Regions from separate parts of the Candidatus Thiodiazotropha sp. CDECU1 genome, predicted to be linked through region 3. Evidence: predicted binding sites of a transcription regulator. Region 3 holds the regulator's gene; each other region holds the start of a gene.

Region 1 (4,218 bases), 2.0 Mb from region 3:
TTGTCAGTGCGACCTTACCGACCTGCTTCAGGGTTGTAAAATTCATATCATAATCCTCAAATTTACTTACATCTACAATCAGGTGGTTCGTGTGAAAATAAACCATGGCTAAAAACAATGTTTTACACCGACCACATTATTCACTGCCATTGAGGGACAGTTAGAAATACATCTGCAATGAAGGTGCCAACTATCAAGATGCACTCATACCCCAGCAAAATGCAACACTCTGAATTACGTGCAATGTTTGTGGTGTAACACCCAGGTTACAACCAATACCAGTGGCGTATTAGCGGCGTAACACTAAGCGGTATCCCCTACCCTCTGTAACGGCTGTTAAGGGATTGGCATCATTTGTGCTGTTTGTTGATGTGAACCACTGCTGGAGAGTCTGATGCTGTTGATTGTTAGAAACTGTCTTATGCTCATCGTGATATCTGCTGTTGGCGTCTGTAGTGCTAAGGAGGTGGGTGGTGATTTCACTTTGGTGGCACACGATGGCTCCGAATATTCCTTGCAGGATTCTCGCGGCAAGGTGGTTGTGATTGCTTTTGGTTACACTTTCTGCCCCGATATCTGCCCAACAGCTTTAAGTACAATAAGTAGCGCTCTCAACAGTCTCGGCGATGATGTAGATCTAGTTGACGCGCTATTTGTTTCGCTTGATCCTGAGCGTGACACACTTGAGCACCTGGCTGAATACACCCAGTATTTCCATACAAACCTACTGGGATTGACTGGTACGCCAGAACAACTGCATGAGATTGCCAAGCTTTATCAGGTCAGGTATGACTTTGTCGATAAGGGAACAAATAAGTATTACACCATGGACCATAGCGCCAACCTCTACATTATCGACGCCGAAGGCAACCTCGTTCGGATACTACCGCATGGACTACCTCCTCAGGCATTACTAGATAGTCTACGTTTCGCCATCGTGACATCGCAGCAGTCCATGTCGCATCAGTCAACTCATCACGAGACATTTGTTAAGCGGTAACACAACACCCCCATAGCAATTCCGCAGCTATGAAAGAGAATAGTCAACCGACCATTTAGATCCGTCTGATCCCCAACGCTGAACATGATCGGCACGCAGAAAAGGTATTGCAGTAACGGTTCTGTTACCTATCACTGAGACTTTTTAACACTTTGATATTGTATTGGTTTGTTTCGTTATCTATAATTGTATCGTACGATACATTATTTAAATATGAAATCACCCACACACAGTTTCTATCACTACCTGGAAGCGGCTTACGACCACTTCAACAAGACGTTGTTTAACGGGCGTCTACCCACCTGTCTTCTGACCGTGCAGCGCGAGAAGAATGTCATGGGTTACTTCTCGGCTAACCGCTGGACCGATGCTGAGGGACGTATCGTGCACGAGATTGCGGTCAATCCTGCCTACTTCGCCCGGCACAATATGATGGAGGTGTTGCAGACCATCGTGCATGAGATGGTGCATAACTGGCAACACTGCTTCGGCAAACCCAGCCGCAGCGGTTATCACAACAAGGAGTGGGCCGACAAGATGGATCAGATCGGTCTGATGCCAAGCAGTACCGGTCTGCCAGGTGGCAAGAGAACCGGGCAAAAGGTAAGCGACTTTCCAAAAAAAGGGGGCGCATTTGAGCGTGCCGCCAGGGCATTCATTCTCAAATCCAAGGGCCTCCCCTGGGTTGACCGTTTCACTGCCCTCACCCCATCCTGCCAGCCGAGGGAACAGGATCATGCCTGGGAAGAAGATCTGGACAACTCAGCTATGGAAGAGAGGATTGATGACGAAACCCTGGCCGCCCTACTCCACTGCCCTATCAGTGAACTCTTCAGCGATCTGGTGCCCAGTGAGCAACTGCAATTGGCGGCACGCAAGAAGGTGAAGTCGCGCTACACCTGCGCCCACTGTCAAACCAATGTCTGGGGTAAATCAAACCTGAAAATTTTGTGTGGTGAATGCGGTGCTGCCTATGTGGAACATGAGGCCGCTTAAAAGAGCTTGAATATGAATTGCAGGAGAGCTACATGAATCGAGTCTGGATCCATCAAGAGAAGCGTCGTTACTATCGAGTACACCTGCAGCCGGATCTGTTCGGGGCTTGGACAATCACCCGCTGCTGGGGAAGCCTGGACAGCCAGCAGGGCCAGGTGCGAACCGAACTGGTGGCCAGTCAAGGTAAGGGGCAGCAGATCCTGGCCGGCATCAACAAGCGAAGGGCCAATCATGGTTATCGATTGACGCATTCACCCGTTTGAGTAGTGGTATGGCCATCACTATGTTATCAGCTGAAGAACTCGAACAACGCATTCGCGATGGTATACCCATTGCCGGGCAGATGGCATTCCAGGTAGATGATTTACAGCACAATTGGTTCGCGAATGACCGCAGACCGTCCAATTCAGTGCATACCTTATTCCATGCTGTTAGCAAGTGCTCCATCATTGAGCAGAGCAAATCACAGCTACTTCATACCTGACTAACAGCCATAAATGTATGATTTAATATACATGTTGTATTTCAGTAACTTACTATTATATTTTAATCTAATATATCATTGTTGATTTATCGTTAAATTGGCTCATTGTTTGCTTCTAATTAATGCTTATTGATCTGAGTAATGAAGCTGATGTCGTTATCTGTCCCCTACACTGTGTTTGTCGCCAAGCAGCTGGAGATCCAGGCATTGAAGCGTTTGAAGACGCGGTCCAATATGGTTGGGGTGATCGGCCATATGATCCACGTGCTGCAGAGCGAACGCGGTGCATCCAGTATCTATCTCGCCTCCTCGGGAAGGCGTTTTGAATCGACCCGCCTGGAACTCATTCGCGAGTCCGAAGCGGTTGAGAACTCTCTGCGGGATAAGATCGAGCTTGAACTGGATTATTCCACCCACTCCAATGCCAAGATCATCTCGCTGATGGCGTGGGTGCTGCTCGGTCTCGACGCCCTGCCCGAGCTGCGCAAGCGAGTCACTGAACAACAACTCTCGGGCAGCGATTCGGTAGCCGCTTTCAGCCGTCTCATTGCGGGAATGATCTCATTGATCTTTGAGCTGGCCGATGCTGCGATCGATCCGGATATCACCCGCTTACTGGTTGCCCTCTTCAATCTCATCGAGGGCAAGGAGTTGGCGGGGCAGGAACGCGCTATGGGCGCCCTCGCCTTCGGCTCCGGTCATTGCGACAATCCACTCCAGCAACGGATATCCCACCTGATCGATGCGCAACAGCGTAATTTCCGCATATTTTTGGAATTTGTCGACGAGTCGATAGAGACAAAGTGGCAAGCAATGGAAGCGATGCCCTTTGCCGATGAACTACAGCGGCTGCGCAACATATTAACCACAGCAGAAACAGATACCCTACTCGATCCCAATCTCAGCGACACATGGTTCGAGTGTTGCAGCGAACGCATAACCGCCATCTGGTCAGTTCAGTGCCACATGGTGGATAGACTGGAAGCAAGATGTACCAGGCTGATTGCCGAGGCTGAAGCAGAGCTGCTCGATTCCAAAGGGTTATTGCGCGCACTGCGGGAAAGCCCTCCAGCCAGAGCGGGCGTCATCGACCGTTTCTTCGATCCGGAATTGCCTGTGGAACAGTCCCTGAGTTTCAGACCGGCCACGGGTAAGGATCAGGATGGGTCCCACTCCATCATCGAGCTGTTACAGGCCCAGTCTCAGCGCCTGGCCAATGTCGAGGTGGAACTGGAAAAGTCCAAGCGGGCCTTGAATGAACGCAAGATTATCGAGCGCGCCAAAGGCATTCTAATGGCGCGTTATGATCTGTCTGAAGACGCGGCCTATAAAAAGATGAGAGCGGCATCGATGGATAAGAACATCCGTTTGGTGGATGTTGCAGAATCCATCTTGCCTCTGTCATAGATCAATCACTGGTCGCGGATAAATCCCAATATTTTGGGGAGTGGTATAGGCGCGCCAGTTGAAGCTCCCGCTCGAGCTCCATCTCCCGTGGGAGGTGGTCGCCAAACCGGGTGAACAACTCTTCCTGGTCGATGGTTTCGTGGCGGGCCACTTCCCGGTCGATATTCATGATTTCGAAAAAGTCGGCTTTATCGAAATCCAGTCCCTCCCAATTAAGGGCATCATGGGATGGCACCCAGCCTAAGGGGCTCTCCACGGCGTGCGCACAACCGGTGCAACGGTCAACCACCCACTTCAGTACCCGCATATTCTCGCTGAAGCCCGGCCAGAT
Region 2 (4,218 bases), 180 kb from region 3:
TCCTGTTCGCGCTTTTTCAAGCGATAGGCCAATTGGGGACGGGTGATGCCCAGTAAACGTGCTGCCTGGCTCAGATTGCCACTGGCCTTTTTGACCGCTGTCTCCAACAACAGTGTCTCCATCTCTTCGAGACTGGTGGATTGGTCTATCACCTGACTGGCGAGGGATTCCACGTCACCACCTCCCGCTTCGTTTAAGCTGCTGAGCAATGGGACTTCCTGGCTCATGTTGAGGCAGGGAAACAGGTCCTTGAGATCGATGGCGTCTCCCGAGGTGACAATGATAACGCCTCGCTCGATCATGTTTTCCAACTCCCGGATATTGCCCGGCCAGTTGTGATCCATCAGTGCTTGCAGCGCCTCCTCCGTGATGCCGTTGACGCGCTTGCCATGCCTGGCTGTGTACTTCTCAAGAAATCGGCTTACCAGCAGTTGGATATCCTCCTTGCGTTCACGCAAGGGCGGGATGATTACCGGATAGATATTCAATCGATAGTAGAGATCGGAGCGAAATCTTCCTGCAGACACCGCCTCCTGCAGATCGACATTTGTCGCTGCGACAACCCGTACATCGACCTTTCGGGTACGGGTATCACCGACTCGCTCGATCTCTCCCTCCTGCAACACCCGCAGCAGCTTGGCCTGTGCATTCATTGAAAGCTCACCCACTTCGTCGAGGAAGAGGGTGCCGCCATGGGCCCGCTCGAAACGCCCGGGACGTGACTGCTGTGCGCCGGTGTAGGCGCCCTTTTCCACACCGAACAGCTCTGCCTCGATCAACTCGTCCGGGATGGTCGCGCAGTTGATGGCAATGAATTGATTATTTGCCAATGGACTGATGCTGTGCAGTGCGCGGGCGAACATCTCTTTACCGACACCGGTTTCACCGAGTAATAACACAGTGACATGGCTGTCAGCTACCTTGCGTAACATATCGCAGGCCTGAATAAAGGATTGAGATGCCCCCACCATGTCACCGATACCGGTATCCTCCTGAAGCGAATCACGCAGGTGATTGACCTCGTCCTGCAGCGCCAGCAGTTGTTCCGCCATAGGATCTGGACGGTAGTAGTGACGCTCCTCTTCGGCGTTGTCCCACTCCTCGATGGGCCTGCCGACGATACGACAGTGTCGATCCCCTTTGGCACGGCAGTCCACTTCGCGATAGGCAATGAAGCGGCCCATGACCTCGCTGGTATATCCGGAGGCGTAACCGATCTGGGTCCAGCAGACAGGATCGGGATGGATGCCGAAAAGTTTCAGGTGCTCTTCCGCTTCATGGGAGTTCTCCCACAGAAATTCACCATAGAAATGGCGTTGTCGGATATCGATGTCAATCTTGATGGGCTTGACATGGACCACCCCCTCCAGGGTGTGCAGGCGTGGTCCCATCATCAATAGTTCCTCATCCGTGGATTCGGGCAGCAGCTTGCGGGCAAGCTCCGCATCCTTGGCGCCGGAAGCATATCCCAGGCGGGTTAGGACGCCCCTGGCCCGTTCGATGCCCAGGGTATCCATCAGCTCTTTGCGCAATGCCCCCATGGCGTGGGTATGCATCAGCACCATGCGCTGATCGTTTAGCAGAATTGTGCCTGCATCGAATGTCAGATGCAGATTTCGGTCCTCCGAGGGTAAGCCGGCGATGCTGATCTGGGATGACATATCTCCTCCCGCCGGTCGCAAGCTACCTACCGGTTTCTGTTTTTGGTTGAGGCCATCCTCCCTAATGGCTGTGTGTGGCTTGTGCCGAGAAAATGCGTTCGGGTTCTCTGATTCTTATAGTTTGTATCGTGATTTTTATCAAATCATAAAATAAATAGGGGGTAAATAAAATCATCAAACACGAGTAGCCGGGTTCTGGGTAAAAAATTGTGCACGCGCAGCATTTTCCAAGATGCTAATTGTTTATTTGGTTAAATGATCAACTTGATGAACTGTTTTTTATCTGTTGGTGAAACGGCGAATCTGGAAATGACCTCCATGTAAATTAAAAATACTGTTTATTCAAAGCTTTAGTGTTATTGGCACAGATTCTGCCCTCTATTCATGACCAGCAGTCAGGCGAATTACGCATTCAATGTGATTTAGCTGAAATTGAGGAGCAAGTGATGGGAGAGTATGTGCCGGACATCGGCAAGGCCTATATCCGAGTGACCGGTGAACGGTTGCGCAGGTTCGTTGAATTTGAATTTTCCATCAACGACGAAGACCTGACGGTTGAATTGATCCTCCCCTACCAAGAGTTCACGGCTTTCTGCGAGAAGCATCAAGCCACTTTAATACAACGTCCTGATGAGATCGGCAGTGTGGAGGGGGGTGACAGTCGTCCCGGCCTCTATCGAGATCCATCCCATCCTGATCTGAATCGATGACTTACTGGAGGAGCGTTCGACGATGAGTATCGATATTAAAACCATGAATGTGGAGCCGAGGCGACAGACCTTTGCCCATGTTGCCCGCCGCTTGGGTTCCGATGTGCCGGCATCCCGTTATGAAGAGGGCATGTATGATGTCCAGGCAACGACGCACTTCCACTATCGTCCCCTGTGGGGTCCGGAGTATTGGACCTTCGATGAGGGGCGTACCGCAATCAAGATGCAGGACTGGTATCTGTTCAAGGATCCCCGCCAGTTCTACTACGGCACCTACACTATTGCCCGCGCCAACATGCACCAGACTACGGAGCGTAACTTCGCCTTCGAAGAGAAGCGCAACATGTTGGCCAATATCGATCCCGCCTGGCGGGAGATGATCGTCAACTATCTGATCCCCCTGCGTCACTATGAGTGGGGTGCGAATATGAATGCCTGCTCTATCTCCGATGCCGGCTATGGTACCGCCATCACCTCAGCGGCGATCTTCACCGCGGGTGACCGTCTGGGTATGGCGCAGATTCTCTCCCGTATCGGCATGGTGCTCGGCAATGGTGATGCTGAACTGCTCGATGAGGCCAAAAGGCAGTGGATGGAGGCCGATGCCTGGCAGGGTGTCCGCAAGGCGGTTGAGGATAGCCTGGTGTTGAAGGATTGGTTTGAAGCCCTGCTGGCCCAGTTTCTGGTGATGGACGGTTTGATCTACCCGTTGGTCTACAACCACTTCGATACCGAGGGTCAGAAACACAACGCAGCGCCACTCTCCATGTTATGTGAGTTCATGGTCGACTGGAGTAGCGAGCATAACCGCTGGGTGGATGCCGTCATCAAGATCGCTGCCAAGGAGTCGGCGGAGAATCAGGTGTTGCTATCACAGTGGTACAGCGAGTGGCGAGACACCATGATCGATGCCCTGAAGCCTTTGGCACAAATGGTCTTGGATAGTGGTGCCGAAGCCGCTATCGACGACATTCGCGAACAACTGGATGCACGCGCCGGCAAGCTCGGCCTGAGTCTTTAAGAGGAGGTTGAGATGGCTGGAATCGTATCCATTACCCTGCAAAACAATGACGAGGCTCGTCCAGTGATCGAGTCAATTCTGCATGACAATCCCAGTGCCAATGCTAACTACATGCCCGGTGCGGTGAAGATCGACTGTCCGGAGCGGTTGGTGGTGAAGGCGGGTTCGGTTTCCGAACGCATCGGCCGTGACTGGGATCCCCAGGAGATCCATCTCACCATCATCTCCATGGGCGGCAGCCTGGATGAGGATGATGAGGAGTTGGTCCTCTCCTGGGGCGTGTAACACTGGAGGAGTAAAAAGTTATGACACCGCAACGCAAAAAGAAGCTGAATCTGAAGCAGCGCTACGCGCTGATGACCCGAGGCCTGGACTGGGAGACCAGTTATCAGAAGATGGATGACGTCTTCCCTTACGATACCTTCGAGGGGATCAAGATCACCGATTGGTCGAAGTGGGAGGATCCCTTTCGCCTGACCATGGATGCCTATTGGAAGTACCAGGGCGAGAAGGAGCGCAAACTCTATGCCGTGCTCGACTCTTTCGCCCAGAACAACGGTCAGCTCGGTATCTCCGATGCCCGCTATGTGAATGCCATCAAGCTGTTTCTCACCGGTGTCACGCCGCTGGAATACCAGGCGCATCGTCACTTTGCCCACCTTGGTCGGCACATACGAGGTGTGGGCCCGAGAGTGGCGGCACAGATGCAGTCACTGGATGAGCTGCGACATGCACAGACCCAGATCCATACCATCAGCCACTACAACAAGTACTTTGATGGATTTGCCGAGTTTCCCCATATGCATGACCGGGTTTGGTATCTATC
Region 3 (4,218 bases):
CGCTCCAGTGATTTGCGGCATGCGGGCGTGGGGCAGGGCGATACCCTTGCCCAGACCGGTGCTACCCAGCCTTTCACGCTCGAGGAGCGCATCAAATACCAGATCTTGATTGAGATCGGGAACAGCCTCGGCCAAGCGCTGACCGAGCTGTTCCAATACGCGCTTCTTGCTGGCAGCCTCCACTTTGCAACCGATCCGTTCTTCCACAAGATAGCCGTTTGGAAACATGGAGACCTCGCCAGTTCAATCAGCCCGTATTACTCAGACGCATACTTAACGCCGCTACCGGCGCGATGACTTTTCATTTTCTCCTTGTGTTTCAACACCTGCCTATCGAGTCTATCCGTGAGCAGATCGATGGCTGCATACATATCTTCCTGTACAGAGTCCGCATAAACACTCGCACCGTTCACTTGCATTGTAGCTTCTGCCTTCTGCCTCATTTTCTCCACGCTCAAGATAACGTGGACATTGATCACATTATCAAAATGGCGCTCAAGACGTTCAAACTTATTGTCTACATAGCTTTTCAAGGCATCGGTTACATCCACATGATGACCGGTCACGCTAATTTGCATAATTTTCTCCTATCTTAGATGAGGTTACCCATCACCCTGCCTGATGTCACTAATTGAGGACCAATCGTACTTTCAGTATATGCTGTGCAGCAATCCGCATAAGCCTCGTGCCTGGCTGCATCCGCAAAGGGATCGCTGTTAACAACCTGCGATTCGTCGCTCAAATAACTCCTATATCAGACGCTTACGTTCGTTCGATGGAGGAATACCCATCGACTCTCGGTACTTTGCCACTGTCCGACGGGCGACTTCGATACCCTGATCAGACAAAAGAGCGGCAATCTTGTTGTCACTGAGAGGCTTGTTGGGAATCTCAGCGGCTATCATTTTCTTTATCAGCGCGCGAATCGCTGTAGACGAGCACTCACCTCCCGCACTGGTGCTGACATGGCTGGAAAAGAAATACTTGAACTCCAGTGTCCCCCTGGGTGTATGCATGTATTTCTGGGTTGTCACACGGGATATGGTCGATTCGTGCATTTCCAACGCCTCAGCGATATCCCTCAAAACCAGAGGCTTCATCGCCTCTTCTCCATGTTCGAAAAACCCCCTTTGATACTCTACGATTTTACTCGCTACGCGTAAAATAGTCTCGTTTCTACTCATCAAACTCTTAATGAACCAACGAGCTTCCTGTAAATGGTTCTTCAGAAAGGTGTTGTCTTCGCTCTGATCCGCGCGCCTGATCAAATTGGCATAACCTGTGTTCACCCGCAATTTTGGCGTCACCTCGCCATTCAGCTCGACTATCCAGCGACCGTTTTGCTTGCTCACGAACACATCGGGTATGACATAATCCGGCTCGCTGCTGGCAATCAGTGAACCCGGGTGGGGATTAAGTGTACGAATCAGCTGCATCACCGCCACAAGCTCATCCTGATTGATCTTCATCCTGCGTATGATCTGATTTTGATCCTGCGCGGTCAAAAGATTGAAATAGTCCCTGCAAAGCTTGATTGCCAACTGCCGATAGGCGGTCGATTCGGGTAGTTGATTCAACTGGATGAGGAGACAGTCCTGAGGGCCCTGGGCCCCCACGCCAGGCGGGTCGAACGCCTGGATCCGGTGCAACACCGCATTGATATCCTCAATGGTGGCCTCTTCATCGTTGAGCGACTCCAGCACCTCCTCCGGATCACCGGTGTAATAGCCATCCTCATTGATGCCGTCGATGATGTTTGTGGCGATTGCGATATCCTGGGGTGAGAAAGGCGTCAGGTTCATCTGCCATACCAGATGGTCATGCAGGGTTGTGGCACTACTATTGTGCATCAAATAGTCGTGATCGTTCGTCTCGCCACCACCGCTTGAAGTGGGCTGATAACTGTCGTAGACATCGCTCCATTCGCTATCGACCGGCAGTTCCTCCGTCGCTTGGGGCGCATCAGTCTTAATTTCACGTTCGTTGTTGATGTCGTTGCTGTTCGCATCAACCGCCGCAGATTGCTCCGACACCCCGCTGTCAGCGGCCTCCCCCTCCTTGGTGGTGTTCTGTTGACCAAACTCCTCTTCCACTTCGAGCATGGGGTTGGTCTCCATCACCTCCTGAACCTCCTGACTCAGGTCGAGCGCGGAGAGTTGCAGCAGGCGTATTGCCTGCTGCAATTGAGGTGTCATGGTTAGATGTTGACCGAGCCGGAGCTGTAGGGCCTGCTTCATCGCAGATGTTATCTTTGGACCTGGTATGTTATTTGTATGTCTTTAATTTCATTCTAGCTAAAAAACGCCGCAGAGGAAAAATATATTTCTTGGCTGAATCCCACTGCATTACCTTGCCCAATGCCCGAACCATTCAAGGATTAATCCTGTAATTCATTTAAAATCAACAGGATAACCAAGCCCCCTCAGTCTGCTACATGGAAAAATCCTCACCGAGATAGACACTTCGAACCTCCTCGTTCTGAAGTATCTCTCCCGTGGAGCCCTCAGCCAACACGCGACCGCTGTTGATGATATAGGCCCGATCACAGATATCCAGGGTCTCTCTGACATTATGATCCGTAATCAGGACGCCTATTTGCAGGGCCTTCAGGTGCTGAATGATCTTCTTGATATCGATGACCGCAATGGGATCGACACCGGCAAAGGGTTCATCCAATAATATAAAGCGCGGCCGAATGGAGAGGGCCCTGGCAATCTCCAGACGCCTGCGCTCACCCCCGGAGAGGCTCATTGCCAGGCTTTCCCTCAAGTGCCCGATACCTAACTCCAGTAACAGCTCGTCACACAGCTCACGGCGTCTGGCGGCATCCAGCTGCTCCTGGGTCTCCAGGATCGCAAGAATATTCTGCTCCACACTCAGGCGGCGAAAAACCGATGGCTCCTGAGCCAGATAGCCGATACCGCTGCGTGCCCGTTTATGCATCACCTGATCGGTCAATACCTCTCCATCCAGGAGTATCTCCCCACTATCCGCCTGGATCAGGCCAACGATCATATAGAAACTGGTGGTCTTTCCCGCGCCATTCGGCCCCAACAACCCAACCACCTCACCACTGTTCACGCTGAGTGAGACACCATCCACCACATTACGCTTTCCATACTGCTTCTGCAGCGCCTTGGCCTGTAGCTGGCTCATGGTTTTGACTGCTGTTCAGGTTCAATGACGACCTGTACTCGCTGCTTGCCTTGTGCGCTGGTACCCGCCCTTACCAGTGCCTTGCCGCGATTGTAGATTATCCGGTCGCTTCGAAAATGGTTGTTTCCCTGCTCAAGCAGCGCATCATCGATCAACAGTAACTCATCGTGCTCCAGGCTGATCTCCACCCGTCGGGCTTCGCCGCGCGCCTCTTCTCCCCCCTGCTCTATCAATTGGCGAAAGCGAACAGGATTCCCTTCACCGATAACCTTCTCGGTTTTACCCTGGCGGCGATGCACCCAGAGTCGCTCGGCCCAAATTTTCAGACTGCCCTGGGTAACTTCGACACTACCCTCATAGAGCACCACCCCAGACGCTTCATCGATGGAAAGGCTGTCCGCCTCCAGTTGCATGGGTTGATCCTTGTCACTCTCCAGCGCAAGCCCCGGTTGCGCTATGCATAGCAGCAAAATCAGATAGACCATGCCGGCTTTTGCTCTATTGAATCTCATAATAGCCTCGCACCTCATGTAGCAGCTTGAGTCGCATCGGTCCTTTCAACCAGGCCTGCATACCCGTTGCCGTCATCCATTGATTCTCGCTTTCAATACGTACCGGCGCTTCGGTGGTGGCAAAGGATTCATCAATGTGCAGGGTCAAATCCTGGGTGATGATATGGAGTGGTGCCAAATCCGCACTGCTTGGTCTGTCGATTACCACCCGACCGGGTAGATGCAGGGTCGATTCACTGCGTTTGATCAGGCCATCCTGAGCCTGCATCTGCAAGGGTGGAGCCTGTTGATCGAAATGCCAGAGAGTCGGTTGTTTCAGTTTGGTAATCCCGGTTTGTTCAAAATGTTCCATCCCTCGTGACTGCAAACGCTGTTTCAGCACACCCTGGTCATCATAGGTCTGTACCACCAGTCCGTCGGCATACGAATCGGGATAGATTTTAACCCTGGGCTGTCTGACCTCTTCCGGCTGTGTCAATCTATTCATCCACCAGCCCAGACTCAGCAGTGCTGCAAGGATGAAAAAGAGACCGATCAGTTGACGCTTCAA

The links. Region 3 encodes sigma-54, which starts transcription at its own class of promoters, with help from an activator protein. Its sites were predicted from a motif close to TGGCANGNTNCNTGCTT; they were not measured.
Region 1: a site for sigma-54 is predicted at 2,579-2,595, ahead of R2K28_RS09795 (nitrate- and nitrite sensing domain-containing protein). Genes of this name have one in related genera too.
Region 2: a site for sigma-54 is predicted at 2,022-2,038, ahead of R2K28_RS19680 (phenol hydroxylase subunit). Genes of this name have one in related genera too.

The regions. Positions count from the first base shown of each region.
Region 1 covers NZ_OY734020.1:2,159,027-2,163,244, reverse strand. Annotated here, with positions in the region: gene R2K28_RS09815 (selenium-binding protein SBP56-related protein) at 1-46, opposite strand, end outside; gene R2K28_RS09810 (SCO family protein) at 395-1,000, shown strand; gene R2K28_RS09805 (SprT-like domain-containing protein) at 1,214-1,996, shown strand; gene R2K28_RS09800 (WGR domain-containing protein) at 2,029-2,259, shown strand; gene R2K28_RS09795 (nitrate- and nitrite sensing domain-containing protein) at 2,631-3,887, shown strand; gene R2K28_RS09790 (phosphoenolpyruvate carboxykinase (GTP)) at 3,889-4,218, opposite strand, start outside.
Region 2 covers NZ_OY734020.1:4,300,331-4,304,548, reverse strand. Annotated here, with positions in the region: gene R2K28_RS19685 (sigma 54-interacting transcriptional regulator) at 1-1,661, opposite strand, end outside; gene R2K28_RS19680 (phenol hydroxylase subunit) at 2,108-2,371, shown strand; gene R2K28_RS19675 (aromatic/alkene monooxygenase hydroxylase subunit beta) at 2,394-3,392, shown strand; gene R2K28_RS19670 (MmoB/DmpM family protein) at 3,405-3,677, shown strand; gene R2K28_RS19665 (aromatic/alkene/methane monooxygenase hydroxylase/oxygenase subunit alpha) at 3,698-4,218, shown strand, end outside.
Region 3 covers NZ_OY734020.1:4,120,215-4,124,432, forward strand. Annotated here, with positions in the region: gene ptsN (PTS IIA-like nitrogen regulatory protein PtsN) at 1-228, opposite strand, end outside; gene hpf (ribosome hibernation-promoting factor, HPF/YfiA family) at 258-578, opposite strand; gene R2K28_RS18845 (RNA polymerase factor sigma-54) at 750-2,237, opposite strand; gene lptB (LPS export ABC transporter ATP-binding protein) at 2,431-3,156, opposite strand; gene lptA (lipopolysaccharide transport periplasmic protein LptA) at 3,153-3,668, opposite strand; gene lptC (LPS export ABC transporter periplasmic protein LptC) at 3,655-4,218, opposite strand; gene kdsC (3-deoxy-manno-octulosonate-8-phosphatase KdsC) at 4,215-4,218, opposite strand, start outside.